Regions from separate parts of the Streptomyces clavifer genome, predicted to be linked through region 3. Evidence: riboswitches for the same ligand, from Rfam matches in the RefSeq annotation. Region 3 holds a riboswitch; each other region holds the start of a gene.

Region 1 (6,744 bases), 2.2 Mb from region 3:
CTGACGACCGCCAACGACTTCCCGGACCGTGATCCCCGGGACTGGACCCTGCTCGGCTCGCAGGACGGCATCCGCTGGACGGAGCTGGACTCCCGGGCCGGGGAGAGCTTCACCGGGCGCTTCGAGAGCAGGCGTTTCCGGATCGGTGCCGCCCCGGTGGCCTACTCCCGCTACCGCCTCGACATCACCGGCAACGGGGGCGCGGGCGAGATACAGCTCTCCGGTGTGCGGTTCGCCGGAGTCACCTCGGACCACTTCAGCGGCTACTACCAGCGGCACGACGAGGGCCCCATCGGATACCGGGGCACGGCCCTCGCCACCCCGGACGACGCCGCGGAGCGCGAGCGGACGGCCCGCCTCGCCGTGGAGCTGGAGCAGGCGGCCCGCAGCCTGGCCGAGGCGGCCCGGTCCATCGGCAGGCTGGCGGACTCGGTCCGGGACCGCTGATCCGTCCGGGCACCGCTTCGGCCCGGCCGCCCGGACACCGCCCGGCGCGGCCGGCCCGGGCGGTGTCCGGAGGGCTCCGTCAGCCCTCCGGGTAGCGGCGCGGCGTCCAGACGATCTGCCGGCCGTCGCCCCGTCGCACCCAACGGGTCTGCGAGGAACCCACGATCAGGATCGTCCGCATGTCGACCTCGGCCGGATCGAGATCGGCGAGCCGCACCGTGCGCACGCTCTCCGCCGGCCCGCCGACATCACGCCCGAGCACCACGGGGGTGTCCGGGGAGCGGTGTTCCAGCAGCAGGTCCCGGGCCTTGCCGACCTGCCAGGTCCGGCTGCGGGAGCCGGGGTTGTAGAGCGCCAGGACCAGGTCGGCCGTCGCGGCGGCGCGCAGCCGCTCGGCGATGACCTCCCAGGGCTTGAGCCGGTCCGAGAGCGAGAGGGTGGCGTAGTCGTGGCCCAGCGGAGCACCCGCGCGGGCGGCTGCGGCGTTGGCCGCGGTCACCCCGGGCAGCACCCGCACCGCTATGTCCGTGTACGCGTCCTGCGAGGCCACTTCCAGCACGGCCGTCGCCATGGCGAAGACCCCCGGGTCGCCGCCGGACACGACGGCCACACGGCGTCCCCGGCGTGCCAGGTCCAGGGCGAATTCGGCGCGCTCCGACTCGACCTTGTTGTCGGAGCCGTGGCGCTGCTGCCCCGGGCGGACCGGGACCCGGTCCAGATACGTCGTGTAGCCGACGAGGTCGTCGGCGGCGGCCAGCGCCCCCCGCGTCTCGGGCGTCAGCCACAGTGGTCCCGCGGGGCCGGTGCCGACGACGACGACCTCACCGGTGCCCGGGGCCGCCGACGGTGCGGGGCGGGGCGCGTCGATCCTGCTGGGCAGCACCGCGACCGCGAAGTACGGCACCGAGTCGGCGTCCGTGTCCGCCAGGTCGCCGGTGCGCTCCCCGGCCATCGTGGCCCGCTCCACGTACCGCGCCTCGGGCAGCCGCCCGGACGCCTCGAACGCGCGGCGCACGGCGGGGAACGTACGGCCCAGCTTCATCACCACCGCGGAGTCCGTGGCCGCCAGACGTGCCGTCAGCTCCTCCTCCGGCAGCGTGCCGGGCAGGATCGTCAGCACCTCCTCGCCCTCGACGAGCGGCGTGCCGAGCCGGGCGGCGGCGGCGCTGACCGACGTGACGCCGGGGACGACCTCGGTGGCGTAACGGTGCGCGAGCCGCTTGTGCATGTGCTGGTACGAGCCGTAGAAGAGCGGGTCGCCCTCGGCGAGCACGGCGACGGTGCGTCCGGCGTCGAGGTGCACGGCGAGCCGGGCCGCGGCCTCGGTGTAGAACTCGTCCAGTGCGCCCCGGTAGCCGCCGGGGTGGTCCGTGGTCTCCGTCGTGAGGGGGTAGACCAGTGCCTCTTCGATGTGGTCGGCGCGGATGTGCTGCGCCGCGATCGAGCGGGCGATGGAACGGCCGTGGCGGGCGGAGTGGTACGCGACGACATCGGCCTCGGCGATGATCTGTACGGCCCGCACGGTCATCAGGGCCGGGTCACCGGGGCCGAGCCCGACACCGTACAGCCGCCCGGTGCCTCCGGTGCTCTGCTGCTCGCTCACGCTCACTCCTCCTCGCTGGCGATCGCGTTGAGGGCGGCGGCCGCCAGGGCGCTGCCGCCGCGCCGGCCGCGCACGATCAGGTGCTCCAGGCCGGACGTGTGGACGGCCAGGGCCTCCTTGGACTCGGCGGCCCCGATGAAGCCGACCGGCACACCGATGACGGCGGCCGGGCGGGGAGCACCGTCCTCGATCATCTCCAGCAGGCGGAAGAGCGCGGTGGGTGCGTTGCCGACGGCGACGACGGCCCCCTCCATCCGGTCGCGCCACAGCTCCAGGGCGGCGGCGCTGCGGGTGGTGCCGAGCTTCGCGGCCAGCCCGGGGACGGCCGGGTCGGACAGGGTGCAGATCACGTCGTTGTCCGCGGGCAGGCGCTTGCGGGTGACACCGCTGGCGACCATGGCCACGTCGCACAGGATCGGCGCACCGGAGCGGAGCGCCGCGCGGGCGTCGGCCACGGCGTTCGGCGAGAAGGCGAGATCGCGTACGAGATCGACCATGCCGCAGGCGTGGATCATGCGGACGGCGACCTGGCTCACGTCGGCGGGCAGCCCGGCCAGATCCGCCTCCGCGCGGATGGTGGCGAAGGACTGGCGGTAGATCGCCGGTCCGTCCTTCTCGTACTGGTGCACAGTGCTGTCGCTTTCTTTCTTCAGGGGTGCTTCGGGTACTGGGTGGTCAGGCGGTACGGGCGTCGCGTGCCGCCGCCACGGCGGCGGCGAGCGCGGCCGGGTCGTCCCGGACGGTCGCCGCCGGGGTGGTCCGGTCCCCCCGCACATGGGAGATCCGGTGTCCTGCGGGGGTGGCGACCACGTCGATCCACTCCCCGTGCGGATGGCCGCACCGGCGTTCGCACCCGGACCAGTACACAGGGAGCCGTCCCGCCGGTCCGACGGCGGCCCCCGCCTGGGCCCGTACGTCGGCCAGTGACTTCGCGCAGCCGGGCTGCCCGATGCACGCCCCGACACCGGCCCACGCGGAGCCCGGGCCGACGATCAGCCCGGCCCCGGAGAGGGCGCCGAGCAGGCCGTCCACCCGCTCGGGGACGACGCGGGAGACGACGGCGCCGCGCCACGGGGTGAGCCTCAGCTCGCCGGAGCCCGACAGGAGCCGCCACTGCTCCCGGTCCAGCCGCCCCAGCGGTACGCCGACGGAGAGCGCGACCTCGTGGCCCCGGCCCCGCACGGGCCCGGGGGCCGGGGGGCGGGCGCCGGACGGGCGGGGGTGACGGTCCGGCGCGGCGGGGATCCCGGCGTCCCGCAGGCGTCGGACGACGGCGCCGGACAGGGCGGACGCCTCGTCGTCGGGCAGGTCCTTCACCCGCCAGGCCCCGGTCGGGCGGGCCGCGTCCAGGAACGCCCCGGCGGCGAGGAGGGCGGCACGCGGGCCGTCGTCGGCCGGCAGGCGGAGGACGGCGTCCGTGGGTCCGACGCGCAGCAACGCGGTCTCGCCGGTACGGGCCAGCAGGGCGAGGTCGGCGCCGAGGGCGTCGACGTCTCCGCGGCCGTCGTCGAGCGCGAAGAGGAACCGGCCGGAGAGGTCCGCGGCGCGGTCGCTGCCGCAGACGAGCCGGTCGAGCTCGGTCAGCCACGGCCCGACGTCCGCGGACCCGAGACCGTCGAGACCGGAGAGGGGGGAGGCGACGAAGTTGCGTACCCGCTCGTGGCGTTCGGAGGGAAGGAGTCCGGCCCCGCTCAGCAGCCGGGCCAGTTCCGGACCGCAGTCCGGGGCGAGGCCGCGCAGTTGGACGTTGCCGCGCGACGTGAGATGCAACTCACCGTCGCCCAGCCGCAGTGCGGCGTCCAGGAGCGTGTCCGCCCCGGCCGCGGTCAGCACCCCGCCGGGTATGCGGACCCGCGCCAGCGCACCGTCGTCCGCACGGTGCAGACGCAGTGTCCCGGGGCAGGCGTCACCACTGCTCCGGGCACACGCGTCGCCCGGAGACCGGGGCGAACTGGAGGATGCGGACATGGCGGCGAGCATACCCACCGTGACCGTGGCACAGCCCTGCGGTCACTGTGAGCTGCAGGACATCCCGGCGGGGCCGCGCCCCATCCCGGCCCAGCCGCGTCAGGGGCCCTGGTCACACCCGCCCACCTGCGGCCTACTATGCCTAGCGGCGGTCCGTTCGGTCCGCCATCGCCAGACGGCGACATGGGAGGAAGCCCGGTGAGATTCCGGCGCGGTCCCGCCACTGTGAGCCCGGTCCACGACCGGGCGAGTCAGGAACTCCTGCCGTCCGACACCGCCCGGGGCGTGGACACCCCGAGGAAGGCCTGACCCCGCATGATCCTGCTCCTGTCGACGTCCGACACCGACCTGCTGAGCGCCCGTGCCTCCGGTGGACCTGTCGGCTTCCGGTACGCCAACCCGTCCCGGCTCCCGCTCCAGGACCTTCCCGCGCTGCTGGACGGCACCGACCTCGTCGTCGTACGTCTCCTCGGCGGCGTACGCGCCTGGCAGGACGGGCTCGACCAGGTGCTGGCGACCGGCCGCCCCGTCGTCGTGCTGACCGGTGAACAGGCCCCGGACGCCCAGCTGATGGCCGCGTCCACCGTCCCGATCGGCATCGCCGCCGAGGCGCACGCCTACCTCGCGCACGGCGGCCCGGCCAACCTGGAACAGCTCGCCCGGTTCCTCTCCGACACGGTGCTGCTCACCGGCCACGGCTTCGAGCCGCCCGCCCCGGCCCCCGCGTGGGGCCCGCTGGAGCGGAAGACCCGTGAGGGCGTCACCGGGCCCACCATCGCGGTGCTCTACTACCGCGCCCACCACATGAGCGGGAACACCGACTTCGTGGAAGCGCTCTGCGCCGCCGTGGAGGACGCCGGGGCCCGCCCCCTCCCGCTGTACGTCGCCTCGCTCCGCACCCCCGAGCCCGAGCTCATCGACGAACTCCGGGCCGCCGACGCCATCGTGACCACCGTCCTCGCCGCCGGCGGCACCAAGCCCGCCACCGCCTCCGCGGGGGGCGACGACGAGTCCTGGGACGCCGGCGCCCTCACCGGCCTCGACGTGCCCGTCCTCCAGGCGCTCTGCCTCACCAGCCCCCGCGCCGCCTGGGAGGAGAACGACGAGGGCGTCTCCCCGCTGGACGCCGCCACCCAGATCGCGGTGCCGGAGTTCGACGGCCGCCTGATCACGGTGCCGTTCTCCTTCAAGGAGATCGACGAGGACGGCCTGCCCGCCTACGTCGCCGACACCGAGCGCGCGGCCCGGGTCGCCGGAATCGCCGTACGGCACGCCCGGCTCCGCCACATCCCGGCCGCCGAGAAGCGGATCGCGCTCGTCCTGTCCGCCTACCCGACGAAGCACTCCCGCATCGGCAACGCGGTCGGTCTCGACACCCCCGCCAGCGCCGTCGCCCTGCTGCGCAGGCTCCGGGCCGAGGGTTACGACTTCGGGCCCGAGGAGGAGATCCCCGGGCTGGTCTCCGGCGACGGCGACGAGCTGATCTACGCACTGATCGAGGCCGGCGGCCACGACCAGGAGTGGCTCACCGAGGAGCAGCTGGCCCGCAACCCGGTCCGCATCCCCGCCGCCGACTACCGCCGCTGGTTCGCCACACTGCCCGCCGAGCTCCGCGAGGCCGTCGAGCACCACTGGGGCCCGGCCCCCGGCGAGATGTTCCTCGACCGGTCCCGCAACCCCGAGGGCGACATCGTGCTCGCCGCCCTGCGCCGCGGCAATCTCCTGATCCTCATCCAGCCGCCGCGCGGTTTCGGTGAGAACCCGATCGCGATCTACCACGACCCGGACCTGCCGCCCTCGCACCACTACCTGGCCGCGTACCGCTGGATCGCCGCGTCCGCCGACGACAACGGCTTCGGCGCCGACGCGATGATCCACCTCGGCAAGCACGGCAACCTGGAGTGGCTGCCCGGCAAGAACGCCGGCCTGTCCGCCGCCTGCGGCCCCGACGCGGCGCTCGGCGACCTCCCCCTCGTCTACCCGTTCCTGGTGAACGACCCGGGAGAGGGCACCCAGGCCAAGCGCCGGGTGCACGCCACCCTGGTCGACCACCTCGTGCCGCCGATGGCCCGCGCCGACAGCTACGGCGACATCGCCCGACTGGAACAACTCCTGGACGAGCACGCCCAGATCGCCGCGATGGACCCGGCCAAGCTCCCGGCGGTCCGCGCCCAGATCTGGACGCTCATCCAGGCCGCCAAGCTCGACCACGACCTGGGTCTCGAAGGCCGGCCGGAGGACGAGGGCTTCGACGAGTTCATCATGCATCTCGACGGCTGGCTCTGTGAGATCAAGGACGTCCAGATCCGCGACGGCCTGCACGTCCTGGGCAGCGCCCCGGCCGGCAAGGACCGGGTCAACCTGGTCCTGGCCGTCCTGCGCGCCCGCCAGATCTGGGGCGGCACGGCCTCGCTGCCCGGACTGCGCGAGGCGCTCGGCCTCGACGAGTCCGCCGCGACCCGCACCGCTGCCGACGAGACCGAGGAGAAGGCCCGCGCACTCGTCCAGGCGATGGACGACGCGGACTGGGACCCGGCCGCCGTCGCCGGTGTGGCCGCCGGACACCCGCAGGCCGTCGCCGACATCCTCGACTTCGCCGCCCGCGAGGTCGTGCCCCGCCTCGCCGCGACCACGGACGAGCTGGACCACGCCGTCCACGCGCTGAACGGCGGATTCGTCCCCGCAGGACCGTCCGGCTCGCCGCTCCGCGGTCTGGTGAACGTCCT
Region 2 (6,744 bases), on a different replicon from region 3:
GGTGCAGGGCCTCCAGATCGTTCTTCAGGAACAGCACGATGTCGCCCAGCGTGATCAGGGCACCGCCCGCCAGCAGAGCCGGCCGGGTGCCGAGCGCGAGTACGGCCAGACCTGCCGCCAGGCCCGCGAAGCCGACGGTGAGGGCCAAGCCGTAAGGCATACGGCTGATCAGCCCGGACGCCAGAGGCTGCACGACGATCACCAGCGCGAAGCAGAGCAGCAGGACCAGGCTGTAGAACGCGGTGGACGCCTGCTCGACGGCGTACAAGGCCAGGAAGTGCTGGAAGTAGAAGTAGAGGTAGAACGCCAGAGCATTGGCGGCGAACGGCAGGAGCGCCACGCCTGCCAGCAGACCCTGCCTAGGAGTCCCTGGGGCGGCCGGCTGATCACCGGTTGCCGGCAGCCGTGCGTGACCTGCTGTGACGGCCACGAAGAGCGCGGTAGCGGTCACGAACAGCCAGCCCGGTGAGGACAGGACGAAGGGTCCGGCGATCAGCGGGCCCATCGCCATGCCTGCGTTGAGAGCCGCGTTGCCCGCCGACAGGTAGGCCGGGCGACGTTCGTCGTCGACCCCGTGAATCAAATACGCCTTGTTCGCCGGAAGGTACAGCGCAGCGCCACAGCACGTCAGGATGAGCGCTCCTACGGCGAGTGGCGGCCAGCAGCAGCCATGGCGACTGAGCCGCTGCAGATCCAGCTGGCGCGGACAATCAAGGCCCAGAGCATCGTGCGGCGCAGCCCGATCCGGTCGGACAGTGCTCCTCCGGCGATCCCGCCGGAGAACTGGACCAGGGACGCCACTGCGAGCACGACACCGACCGTGCCGAGCCCCATCCCGAGGCGCTCGTGGAGGAAGACCGACATGAACGGCAGGACCATGAAGCTGCCGAGCGGGATCAGGAACGAGCTGAGCAGCAGGAAGCGCAGCGGACCGTCGAGCGGCGCCAGCCCGGCACGTGGGCGCGGCCCCCGGCCGGTGCCTCTACCCACCGGCTGGCCTCGGAGTGGACGGATCTGCGAATGGCTCGGTGTGTACCTGGACGGCGTTTGCGGCGGCCACCGCCCGGTGAGTGGCGAGCTCGGCCGTCTCGGCCTCCGCGTAGACGATGCCGGCGTATCCGCGGCTGTCCGCCAGGTGTTCGACAGGGTCGCCCGTTCGCTTGACCGGATACCAGGCCGGGGCCCCCGGCAGGTCGGCAAAGCGTTCCAGCCCGGTGACCCCGGTCAGCACCCCCGGGACTTCCGGGTAGCTGAGTACGAAGGCCACGGCCGGGCCGCCCGGCAGGTCCGCATCCATCAGACGGGGGCGCCGGCCGAGCGCCGTCTCGATCACCGCCTCGTACACGTTGTATCCGAGGGACCGGCACATCCCCTCGCCGACCAGAGCACCGCCGATACGGGGATTGACCTCGACCACCTCCGGGCCCGTGGTGGTCAGCACGAACTCCACGTGTGCGAAGCGGTCGGTGTACCCGACAGTGGTCAGTACGTCCCCCAGCCACCTCTCCAGGGAGACGCGCTGTTCCTCAGGGAAGCCCACGGGAAACGCGGTGATCTCCTCCCGGAATCGTGGCTCCGGTGACATCAGGCGGCTGGAGATGCCGAGCAGCCGGGTCTGCCCCTGCCAGGAGAGTGTCTCGGCGCTGTACACCGGCCCGCCGAAGTACGGTTCGGCGAACAGCCGTCCCATGAGTGACCGCCCCGCTGCCTCTGCCAGCGCGGCGTCCAGTTCGGGTTCGTCCCGCACCAACCAGACGTTCTGGCTCCCGGTGCCGGCGGTGTCCTTGACGACGGCAGGTAGGCCGGCTTCCTTCAGCAGCGCCTCCCGCAGCTCCGGCAGTGAGCCCTCCGACTCCACCGCCCGCCCGCGAGTGAGCCGCGCCTCGTACAGGCGGTTGCGTACCGCGGCCTTGTCCCGGGCCAGCCGCAGGACAGCCGGATCGAGTCCGGGCAGCCCCAGACGGTCCGTGAGCTCCGCGCCGATCAGTGTCCAGGTGTCGGTGGAACTGATCAGGCCGCGCAGGCCGGGTGTCCCTCGCAGCAGGCCCGTCACTCCGTCCGTGTCGAAGGTGTCGGTCGTGACGACGTCCAGGGCGTCGGCGGGGAGTCGCTCGAGCTCGTACGCGTAGTACGAGGGATCGCGTGTCAGAAGCATCAGCCGCTCGCCGAGCGCGTCGGCGGCGAGTACCAGGTGTCGGAGTCCGAAGGTGAGCGACTCCAGGCAGACCACACTCACGCGGCCCGCTCCTTCCTGTGTGCGGGGTCGGGGGTGCGCTGCCAGGCCATGGTGGACCAGGGCATGGTCATCTCCTCGGACCCCACCACCTCGACAGGTTTGAGGGCCGGGAGGTCGAGTGCCTCCTTGTGCCGGGCGAACACCCGCTCCACGTAGCGGTGACCCGTGTCGGCGCCGATCACCAGGTGCAGGCGGTCGGGGTGGAGGCGTGCCTCGTGGGAGGCTGCCAGGTATCCGGCTCCGGTGGACAGTCCGGCGAAGACCGCGTGGTCACGCAGGAGGGCGACGGCACCGGACATCGCGTGGGTGAAGTCCATCCAGTGCACCGCGTCGTAGAGGTGGTGGTGCACGTTGTCGAAGACGATCGACGACCCGATCCCGGCGATGATGGCCTCCGGGTCGTGGTGGTCCTGGCTGCCGAACGTGACGCTGCCGAACGGCTGTACTCCCACAAGACGCACCGTGGGGTCGTCCCTTCGCAGGTGTTCCACGACCCCGCCGGTCGATGCGCCGGATCCCACGCCGCCGACAACGGTCAGCGGCCGGCCGGGAACTGCTGCCGCTATGAGGTCGGCGACGTCGTGGTACCCGAGATAGTGGATGTCGTCGTGGTACTGGCGCATCCAGTGGTGGTCGGGACGGTCCGCGAGGATCTCCTTCACCCGGCGTACGCGTAGTTCCTGGTCGAGTTTCAGGTCTTCCGAAGGCCTGACCTGCTCCACCACCGCGCCGAGGATCTCCAACTGGGCGAGCGTGGTGACGTCCACGGTGGTGGAGGCGACGATGCGGCACCTCAGGCCGTAACGGTGGCAGGCCAGCGCGAGGGCGTAGGCATAGATACCGCTGGAGCTGTCGATCAGGGTCTGGCCGGTGCGGATGGTGCCTCGGCCGAGGAGATGCCGGACGGCCGCCAGGGCCGAGTAGATCTTCATCGACTCGAAGCGGATCAGAATCACACGGTCGGTGAGCCGGACGAGGTCGGGCATCCTGAGGGCGTCGGCGATGTGGGGGTGGATCATCCGTAACCTCCTTGGACGAATGAGCACTGGTAGCCGAGCGAATGGAAGAAGGCGGAGAGTTCCGACTTGCGGTGCGCACCGAGGCGGCGCGGGAAGAGGTAACCGATCAGGCAGCCGGTATGGGCGACGAAGATCCCGTCCGCGCCGAACCGTTCGCGGTGGGTGAGCATGCTGTGGAAGGTGGCCTTGGGAAGCACCTCCTGGGACAGCGTGGCGCTGACCGTCGCCGCGCGGGCCACGGCTGCCGGGTCGGAGGAGTCGAAGCCCTTCAGGAGGGCGGTCAGGCAGCGTTCGTACTCTTCTCCGCGCCTTCGGTAGTGCTCCAGAAGCGAGGCGGAGACGGCCTCGGTGTCCACCGTTCCGGGTTCGGTGACGAACGCGGTGTGGAAGCCGAAGCCCGTGCCCAGGCGCCGGACCACCCGGTGCCGGCCACTGAGGTGGAGGGCGAACTCATCGAGGAACACGCTGTCGGCCCGCTCGATCTCCGCAAGGACGGCGAGGACCACCTGCTGGTCGTAGGGAAGGGCGAAGAGCTGGAACAGGCAACGCAGCGTGGCGACGATGTCGGCGGTCGAGCTCGCCATCCCCACACCCACCCGGAGGTCGGAGTGGGTGCTCCAGAGGCCGGTCGGCAGCGTGAGCCCGTAGTGGTCCAGGAAGAGGCGGGCCGCCGTAGCGGACTTGACCGCGAGCACCGATGGGTCCGGTGGGTCGGTGCCCGGTGTGAAGTGGACCCAGGAGTGGCGGTCCACGGGAAAGGACACCAAAGCTATGTCCGGTGCGGCGGCCGCGCGAAGAGGGCCCTGGTACAACTCACCCAAGGTGCCGTGGCAGACGCCCGACACGGTGGGGCGCGCCGGACTGTGCTTCTCGCGGGGTTCCCCGGCGTGGGGCAGCGCTGCTCCCCCCGGATACACCGGCGGTGAACGATCGGTCCCATGGCGGGGGTGACAGGTCATACGCACGGTCGTCACATCGCTCTCCTCCTGGTCACGAGCCATCAACACCGACCGGGGAGGAGACGCGGCAATGCTGTGCCGTGCAACCGTCCGTACCGCCAACCCAGTCCTCGAGGTCACCGAGCACAGCCCGTGCAAGCACGGGCGCAGTGGCAGGTCTCCGGACTCGTGGGCGCACCTACCGGAAACCGGGGCACGTAGCAGCCGTCGCCTCTGCCGGATCTCCACGGATCCGGTGGTGCGACGGCTCTTCCTCCCACTCACCGTTGCGGGACAGTCCCGGACTCTCACCGGGTTCCCTCTTGCGTCGCGACACCGGACATCCGGATGGCTATGCGCCGCGAACCGACTGCGGAGCCCACAGTAGGTGCGCTCGCGGCGTCGCGACAGAGGCACACGGAGGGTTGTCCAGATGCGGTGGGTTACTGGACAGCGCTGAGGGACGTCTGAGGACGGAGCGATCGAGGAGACTGCGGTGGCGTCCTTCTCCGCTCTTCTCCTGCCGGAAGTCCGCAAGGACGGAACGCCCACCGGGCAGGGATGAGGCCAAGGGCCGCCTCGGTGTTCTGGCCGGAATGAGCCTCGCTGCCTCCGGCGTCTCAAGCGACACTGATCTCTCCTACGACACATGCGCACCGCCCTTCGGCGGCCGGTGCCTGAGGGGCCCAGGGATGCTGTCAGAGACGACGCCGGATGACGAAGGGACGCCTGAACCGCCCGCCCGCGACCGGCGTGCCGCAGGCCGTGTCACCCTGCGCGCCGACCTGTGGGCCGTGCTGCCCGAGGCGGGTGTCGCGTTCGCCGTCACGGCGGCGGTGTTCGTTCTCCTGTACGTGCGTGTGGAGTCGGGTGACTCCGCGACGGTGGCGGTCATGCCGTTCATGGCCGATGCCGGAACGTACTGGATGTACCTGCTGAGCCAGGCGTTCGGCTGGTCGGCGTTGTTGTGGGCATGGGGCACGGTCATGCTCGGACTGCTCTTGTCCGGGCAGCGCCCTGCCTGGCTGCCCGGATCCCCCCAGGCATTGGAGCGCTGGCACCGCACCACGAGTCTGACCACGATGGCGTTGATGTTCGCGCATGCGCTGATGTTCGCGGCTGAACTCGTCCGGTACGAGGCCGCACTGGGGTGGGCGGAGCGCCTGTGGGTGGGCTTCGCGGACTCGTTCGTGCCTGGCTGGTACGACTCGGGAACCGGCCGGATCGCCATTCCGATCGGGCAGGGAGCCCTGTACCTCGCGATCCCGCTCGGCCTGCTCTTTTACGTCAGGCATCGCATCGGCGCCAACACCTGGCGTCGGCTGCACCGTTTCGTGATCGTCGTGTATGTGCTCAGCGTGTGGCACACGCTGTTGTACGGCACGAACGTCTGGTACGGCGAGTGGCCGCGTACGGTGCTGTGGCTGCTGCAACTGCCGGTCGCCGTCCTGCTGGTGGTGCGGTTGACACGGCCGGCCCGGCGGGCGGAACGGCTCAGCCCCTCAGGGTGGCGGTCGGGCAGAGCGTCCATGCCGGGCTGGGCGCTCCGGGCCGCGGGACGCGTGGCTGCAGCGGCCGTCGTCCTCGGGCTGGTCGCCGTGGTGGCTTCGGGTCACGATGGAGGGCGGGAGCGACCGGCCGAGGCGCCCTCGACCGCCCCGCATGCCCCGGAGGGCGAGTGAGGGGAGCGGTGGACCGCGGATCCCGGAGAGGGCGCCCACCCTCGGACAGCGGCGACCGGACGAACGACCTGTCAGCTGACCGGTGCTCCCGGCGGCCGCGGTGGGAGTTCGTCGGATGCGATGATGGCCCGTGACAGGGCGACGGCGGTCCGAGGAAGCCGGTGAGATTCCGGCGCGGTCCCGCCACTGTGATCGGCGAGCGGATCCCGGCAATTCCACTGCCCACGTGGGTGGGAAGGACGGGACGAGCACTGACCCGAGAGCCAGGAGACTCACGCGGTCGCCTCCTCCACGAACGCCGGGGCGGAGCTCCCCGGGGAGAGAGCGGTTCAGCGTGCCTGAAAAGCCGGACGAAGGAACCTCGGACCACTCCGCTGTGGCAGGAAAGGCGGCCGAGCCGGTTCCGTGCCGGATCGTCGTCTGCCGGGACTGTTGCTGCGGCACCGCCAAGGTGAGCGGAATCGATCACGCAGCGCAGACGGCGCGTCTGCGTGCCGAGGCCCCTGTACGTGTCTCCGCCTGCCTCGACGTGTGCGACCAGGCCAATGTCGTCGTGGTGCAGCCCTCCGCTGTCGGCCGGGCAGCCGGTGCCCGGCCGGTATGGCTGGGGCTGGTGAATGATCCCCGAGCGACCGAAGACATAGCGGCCTGGGTACGTGCCGGTGGTCCTGGTGTAGCTCCGCGACCGGAGATTCTCGATCTGTACGCCTGCCTGCCGCCGAGGCGCCGCACGAGCGCCTGAGATGTCGCTCGCATCGATATTGCTTCGTCCAGGCCGCCCCTGCAGGGTGCCCTTTCTCCCAAGGAGGCAATCCCCGTGAGCGAACCCGTTCGCGCACCCGCGGCCGTTGTGGCAGCGGCTCTGGACG
Region 3 (6,744 bases):
ACGCGGCCCTCCCGGCTGCTTGAACATCCTTGACCAGCCCGGCGATCGAGTCGGCCCGCAGTTCGTCGAGCGTGACCGCGGTGCCCCCCAGGTCCCGGGCGAGCTGTGCGGCGAGCCCGAGGCGCACGATCCCCGACTCGCAGTCCACGACGACGGACGCCGTGCCCTCGGCGGCGTGCAGCCGCCCGGCCCGCGCGGCCAGTGCCACCGGATCGGGGCCGCCCGTCGCCCGGCCGTCCGTCACCACGACGAGCAGCGGGCGCCGCGAAGGATCACGCAGCCGCTCCACGCGCAGCACGTCGTGCGCCCTCAGCAGTCCGGCGGCCAGCGGCGTGCGCCCGCCCGTGGGCAGCGACTCCAGCCGTGCCGCCGCCGCGTCCACGGACGACGTGGGCGGCAGCACGACCTCCGCCTCCTTGCCGCGGAACGTCACCAGACCGACCTTGTCCCGCCGCTGGTAGGCGTCCAGCAGCAGCGACATCACCGCACCCTTCACGGCGCTCATCCGCTGCCGGGCCGCCATCGACCCCGAGGCGTCGACCACGAAGAGCACGAGGTTCCCCTCGCGCCCCTCCCGGGTCGCCTGCCGCAGATCGTCACGCCGTACGACGAGGCCCCGCCCGGACCGCCCGCGCGCCCGCTGGTGCGGTGCCGCCGCCTGCACGGTCGCCGCCAGGTGCAGTTTCGTCAGCGTCCCCTCGGGACGCCGCGCCCCGGTGGTCCGCCCGTGCTCCGTGCGGGCCCGGGACCGGCGCCCGGCCGCACCCTCGCCGAGACCGGGCACGCTCAGCATCTTCGTACGGAACGGTTCCGAAGCGCGTACGGGCTGCTGCTCGCCCCCGGAGGGCGAGGGCCGCCCCGGCCCCGGGGCGTCGCCGCCCTGCTCGGGACCGGCGTCCCCGCCCCGCTCCGGGGTGTCGGGACCGGAGTCCTGCGGAGGCACGCCGCCCCCGCCCCCGCCGGGCCCGTCGGGATCGGGCTCGTCGCCGTCGCCGTCGCCGTCGCCGTCGTCGCCGTTCCCGGCCTCGTCGCCCGCCGCGTCCCTGAGCGTGTCGTCCAGCTTGTCCTCGTCGAGCCCCGGCGCGTCGAACGGATTGCGGCGGCGCCGGTGGGGGAGTGCGAGCAGGGCGGCCTGCCGCACGTCCTCCGCGGTCACCTCGTCACGCCCCGCCCACGCCGCCAGCGCGGTCGCGGTGCGGGCCATGACGATGTCGGCCCGCATCCCGTCGACCTCGAACGCCGCGCACGTCGCCGCGATCTGCCGCAGTACGGCGTCCCCCAGCACCACCCGGGGCAGCAGGACACGTGCGGCGGCGATCCGCTCCCGCAGCGCCTCCTCCTCCTGGGCCCACCGTCCGGCGAACCCGGCCGGATCGTCGTCGTACGCGAGCCGCCGCCGCACGACCTCGACCCGCTGGTCGGTGTCGCGGGAGGCCGCCACCTCGACGGTCAGCCCGAAGCGGTCCAGCAGCTGCGGGCGCAGTTCGCCCTCTTCCGGGTTCATCGTCCCGACCAGCAGGAACCGTGCCGCGTGCCGTACGGAGACGCCTTCGCGCTCGACGTACGAGGCACCCATGGCCGCCGCGTCCAGCAGCAGGTCCACCAAGTGGTCATGGAGCAGGTTGACCTCGTCCACGTACAGGATCCCGCGGTGGGCGTCGGCCAGGAGCCCCGGCTCGAAGGCCTTCACGCCCTCGGACAGGGCCCGCTCGATGTCGAGCGCTCCCACCAGGCGGTCCTCGGACGCGCCGACCGGCAGCTCCACGGTCCGTGCCGGCCGCGACACGCCGGCAGCGGCTTCGTGGGGCCCGTCGGGACACGCCGGATCGGGCACCACCGGATCGCACGAGAACCGGCACCCGGAGACCACTGCGACCTCCGGCATCAGCGCGGCGAGGGCCCGTACGGCGGTTGACTTGGCGGTGCCCTTCTCACCCCGGACGAGCACCCCGCCGACGGCCGGACTGACGGCGTTGAGCAGCAGCCCGAGCCGTAGGTCGTCCTGTCCGACGATGGCGGTGAAGGGATACGGGGTACTCACAGTGCCTCCTCTGTCACGTGCACGACTGTTCCGGTCACCTCAGGCGTCCGTTCCGCGATGTCCGGCCCTTCCGGGTCCCGCCCCGCGTCCCGGGGCGGGCAACCGAGCCCGTCCGGCGATCCGGGACCGGGGCCCGGGGCAGGGGGCGCCCCCACCACCGGTCCCGCCGCCCGTGGGGCCCCCGGCGGCACGAACGGCAGCCCCCGCGGCGCGCCCGCCTCGATCAGCCGCCACAACGCGTCCGTGTCGGCGTGCTCCTCGATCAGATCCCCCAGCCGGTCCAGCTGCTCCTCCCGCAGCGCGGCGAAGCTCGTGTCCGGGGCCGGGACGAACCGCCGTCCCGCCGCCCGCGCCACCTCCTCCAGGAACCGCCGCCGGAACGCGTCGCTCTCCAGCGACCCGTGCCAGTGCGTCCCCCACACCGCGCCCACCCGGCACCCGTCCAGGAAGGGCTCACCGCCCCGCACGTCGGCGACCCCGTGATGGATCTCGTACCCCTCCACCGGCTCCCCCAGGGCGTGGCCCGTCGGCCGGGCCAGCACCTTCTCCCGGCCGAAGCGGACCCGCACCGGCAGCAGCCCGAGCCCGTCGACCAGACCGGCGCGCGACTCCACCTCGTCCTCGACAGACTCGCCCAGCACCTGGAAACCGCCGCAGATGCCCAGCACCGGACGCCCCTCGGCGGCCCGCCGCAGCAGGGCGTCGGCCAGCCCCCGCTCGCGCAGCCACGCAAGCGCCTTCACCGTGCCCCGGGTACCCGGCACGACGACCAGGTCGGCGTCCACCAGCTCCTCGGCCCGGTCCACGAACCGCACGACCACACCCGGCTCGGCCGCCAGCGCGTCCACGTCGGTGAAGTTCGACATCAGCGGCACGGCGCACACCGCGACCCGCAGGACGTCCCGGCCGTACGGCGGGGCGACGACGGACTCCCGTACGGCGCCCCGCATCGACACCCGCAGCCCGTCCTCCTCGTCGATGCCCAGGCCGTGGGCGAACGGCAGCACCCCGTACGTCCGACGCCCCGTGAGCCCGTGCAGCATGTCCAGACCGGGCTCCAGCAGCGACACGTCGCCCCGGAACTTGTTCACGAGGTACCCCGCGACCAGCGCCTGGTCCTCGGCGGCCAGCAGGGCCGTCGTACCGAAGAAGGAGGCGAACACACCGCCCCGGTCGATGTCGCCGACGACCAGCACCGGGAAGCGCGCGGCCCGCGCCACGCCCATGTTCACGATGTCCGTGCGCCGCAGATTGATCTCGGCCGGACTGCCCGCCCCCTCGCAGATCACGGCGTCGTAGGTGTCCCGGAGCTGCTCCAGGCAGTCCACGACCGTGCCGAACAGCGCTTCCTGCCGGCCCCCGTGATAGCCGCGCGCGCTCATCTCGCCGACCGGCCTGCCCATCAGGACCACCTGACTGGAACGGTCGCCCCCGGGCTTGAGCAGCACCGGATTCATCAGCGCGGTCGGCTCCACCCGGGCGGCCTGTGCCTGCATCGCCTGGGCGCGGCCGATCTCGGCGCCCTCGCGGGTGACGAAGGAGTTCAGTGACATGTTCTGCGCCTTGAAGGGCGCGACCTTCACCCCCCGGCGCACCAGCCACCGGCAGATCCCCGCCGTGACGACGCTCTTGCCCGCGTCCGAGGTCGTCCCCGCGACCAGCAGCCCGCCGCCCGGTCCCCTGCTCATGCCCGGCCCCTTCGTCCCACGGCCAGCCGCCCGGCCACACACACGCCGAGGGCCAGCACACTCACGCGGCGCGACAGCCGCACCGCGCGTTCGATGTCCGTGACGCGCACGTCCCTGCCGGCCGCCCCGTTGAGCACGGGCCGGTGCTCGACCCGTCCGCCGTATGCGAGGGTCCCGCCGAGCCGTACGCCGAGCGCTCCCGCGAACGAGGCCTCCACCGGTCCGGCGTTGGGGCTCGGATGTCTGCCCGCGTCGGCCCGCCAGGCCCGCAGGGCCTCGCGCGGGCGCCCGCCGGCGGCCACCGCGAGCACGGCCGTGAGGCGCGCGCCGGGCCAGCCCGCGGCGTCGTCGAGGCGGGCCGAAGCCCAGCCGTAGCGCAGGTGGCGCGGTGACCTGTGGCCGACCATGGCGTCCAGGGTGTTGACGGCCCGGAATCCGACCAGGCCGGGCACGCCGCCCAGCGCACCCCACACCAGAGCCCCCACGACGGCGTCGGACGTGTTCTCGGCGACGGACTCCACCACCGCACGGGCGATCTGCCGGCCGTCCAGGGAGTGCGGGTCCCGGCCGCACAGGTGCGGCAGCCGCTCCCGGGCCACCTCGATGTCCCCGGCGGCGAGTGCCCCGCCGATGGCACGGGCCTCGCGGCCCAGGGACGTTCCGCCGACGACGGACCAGGTGGCGGCGGCCGTCAGGGCCACGGCGGCGGCGGGCCGGTTCCGTACGGCGTGGGCGGCCAGGGCGGCGGCGCCCGCGGCGCCTCCGGCGCAGACCAGCGCGTGCAGGGCGCCCCGGCCCCGGTCATCGCGCCACAGCCGGCTCTCGACGCCTGCCGCGGCCCGCCCGAAGGCGGCGACGGGATGCCCCCGCCGGGGATCGCCGAGCAGCAGGTCACCGATCAGACCGGCGGCGGCGCCGTACGCGAAGATGCGGTCGGCTCGCACGGGTCAGCCGGCCGTCGCGCCTCGAGGGACCTTCGTCACGGGTGGCACAGGGACCGACGTACGGCAGCCAGGCATGGCAGATGTCCTCACTCAGGGTCCGCGCCCTGGTTCGACGTGACGGCGACGAGAGTCTCCTGGCTTCCGGATCCGCAGTTCCCCCGGGCTTCCGGTCCGCGGTGGCGGACCGTGACTTCCTGAGGGGCTGCTCCCCGGTGACAGTGGCGGGACCGCGCCGGATTCGCACCGGCTTCCTCTCCTGTCGCCGTAAATGGCTCCGGCAGTCCACCACGCACCGCGAACGCCCGTCAACCTGCCGTTGACCTGCGAGGCTTCAGTGTGCGCAGACGCACATCGGGCCGGACACACGGCTGTGTGTCCGGCCCGATGTGCGTGGCTGCCGTCAGACGACGATCAGATAGATCCCGTACGCCACCGCCGCCGCGCAGAGCCCGAAGCAGGCGTATGCGCCGGAGCGTGCAAGCACGGAGGGACCGCCGCCCTGCGCCGTCGGCACCTGCTTGGCGAGGCCGATGATGCCGAGGGTGAAGAGGCCGACCAGTGCGATGGTGACCACGAGGCTGACGCCGAAGACGGAGGCGAGAGCTGCCCAGTCGATGTTCATACGGATCTGTCCTTACACCGTGGCCGGTCGGGCCGGGTCGCCCGGGGTCCCGGCCGTGGGGGCCGGGGCCGGGATGGTGGTCTTGAGGTCCGGGACGGCGGAGCCGATGGGCGGAGGGCTGACGGCCGCCATGGCGGTGGTGACGACGCCCGCGGGCTCGTCGTCCGGCGCGTTGACGTTGGTGTGGTCAACCGGCTTGCGGCGCGACAGCAACCAGATGGCGGCGGAGCCCGCCACGAGGAGCACGGCGACCACGCCGACGCCCCAGGGTCCCTGCTTGGTGAGGAACTCCGAGCCCGCGCCGATCAGACCGGCGGCCGGCAGGGTCAGACCCCACGCGACGAACATGCGGGTGGCCGTGGACCAGCGGACCACGCCGCCCTTGCGCCCGAGGCCCGCACCCATCACCGCACCGGAGCAGGACTGGGTGGTGGAGAGGGAGAAGCCGAGGTGCGAGGAGGCCAGGATGACCGTGGCCGCACTGGTCTGGGCGGCGAAGCCCTGCGGCGGCCTGAGGTCGGTGAGGCCGCTGCCCATGGTGCGGATGATGCGCCAGCCGCCGAGGTACGTGCCCAGCGCGATGGCGATACCGGCGGAGGCGATGACCCAGACCGGCGGGTTGGAACCGGGGGCGAGGACGCCGCCGGTGACCAGGGCCAGGGTGATGATGCCCATCGTCTTCTGCGCGTCGTTGGTGCCGTGGGCGAGGGAGACGAGACCGGCCGAGGCGATCTGGCCCGCCCGGTACCCCTTGGCGGTCGACTTCAGCTGCGCCTCGTCGGTGATCTTCCGGTTGATGCGGTACGTCAGCTTCGTGGCCAGCAGAGCGGCCAGACCGGCGACGAGGGGGGCGGCGATCGCGGGCAGCAGCACCTTGGTGACGACGGTGCCGCCGTTGATCGAGGACCAGCCGGCCGACATCACCGCGGCGCCGATGAGGCCGCCGAAGAGTGCGTGGGACGAGCTGGAGGGCAGGCCCACCAGCCAGGTCAGGAGATTCCACAGGATGGCGCCGACGAGCGCCGCGAAGATGACCTCGGTTCTGAGGCCGTTCTCATTGATGATCCCGCCGGAGATCGTCTTGGCGACCTCCACCGACAGGAACGCGCCGACGAGGTTGAGAACGGCGGACATGGCCACCGCTGTCTTTGGCTTGAGAGCGCCGGTCGAGATGGTGGTGGCCATCGCGTTGGCGGTGTCGTGGAAACCGTTCGTGAAATCGAACACGAGAGCTGTCACGACCACAATCGCAAGCAGCAGCGTGATGTGTTCCATTTACCCAGGCAATCGTTCGACGTCAGTGGCTGTAGGAACGTAAGCAACCTGGGTGAACGGAAGATGAACTGGGCAGGGCGTTGTGGTGACTCCAAGCGCGTACGGGCATTCCGCTTGTGTGCGCGAGGGGTTGCCGGAACCCGTCGCGGCGCTGTGGGTACTGGCCTGCGGTCG

What was found. A riboswitch is a leader RNA that binds a small molecule or an ion and turns the genes downstream of it on or off. The one in region 3 is predicted to bind cobalamin.
Region 1: linked by a shared signal. The riboswitch ahead of cobN (cobaltochelatase subunit CobN) and the one ahead of OG927_RS07175 (cobalamin biosynthesis protein) in region 3 are both predicted to bind cobalamin.
Region 2: linked by a shared signal. The riboswitch ahead of OG927_RS35105 (GHMP family kinase ATP-binding protein) and the one ahead of OG927_RS07175 (cobalamin biosynthesis protein) in region 3 are both predicted to bind cobalamin.

Annotation. Positions count from the first base shown of each region.
Region 1 is NZ_CP107793.1:3,931,246-3,937,989, forward strand. Features, by position in the region: gene OG927_RS16960 (alpha-1,2-mannosidase) at 1-447, shown strand, start outside; gene cobJ (precorrin-3B C(17)-methyltransferase) at 527-2,056, opposite strand; gene OG927_RS16970 (precorrin-8X methylmutase) at 2,053-2,679, opposite strand; gene OG927_RS16975 (cobalamin biosynthesis protein CobG) at 2,726-4,030, opposite strand; cobalamin riboswitch at 4,160-4,301, shown strand; gene cobN (cobaltochelatase subunit CobN) at 4,334-6,744, shown strand, end outside.
Region 2 is NZ_CP107794.1:303,565-310,308, forward strand. Features, by position in the region: gene OG927_RS35085 (MFS transporter) at 1-721, opposite strand, end outside; gene OG927_RS35090 (MFS transporter) at 643-990, opposite strand; gene OG927_RS35095 (ATP-grasp domain-containing protein) at 983-2,236, opposite strand; gene OG927_RS35100 (cysteine synthase family protein) at 2,233-3,255, opposite strand; gene OG927_RS35105 (GHMP family kinase ATP-binding protein) at 3,252-4,007, opposite strand; cobalamin riboswitch at 4,349-4,549, opposite strand; gene OG927_RS35110 (ferric reductase-like transmembrane domain-containing protein) at 4,886-5,875, shown strand; cobalamin riboswitch at 6,027-6,149, shown strand; gene OG927_RS35115 ((2Fe-2S) ferredoxin domain-containing protein) at 6,252-6,617, shown strand; gene OG927_RS35120 ((2Fe-2S)-binding protein) at 6,693-6,744, shown strand, end outside.
Region 3 is NZ_CP107793.1:1,687,535-1,694,278, reverse strand. Features, by position in the region: gene OG927_RS07185 (putative cobaltochelatase) at 1-2,041, opposite strand, end outside; gene OG927_RS07180 (cobyric acid synthase) at 2,038-3,729, opposite strand; gene OG927_RS07175 (cobalamin biosynthesis protein) at 3,726-4,673, opposite strand; cobalamin riboswitch at 4,801-4,927, opposite strand; gene OG927_RS07170 (hypothetical protein) at 5,074-5,295, opposite strand; gene OG927_RS07165 (inorganic phosphate transporter) at 5,308-6,570, opposite strand.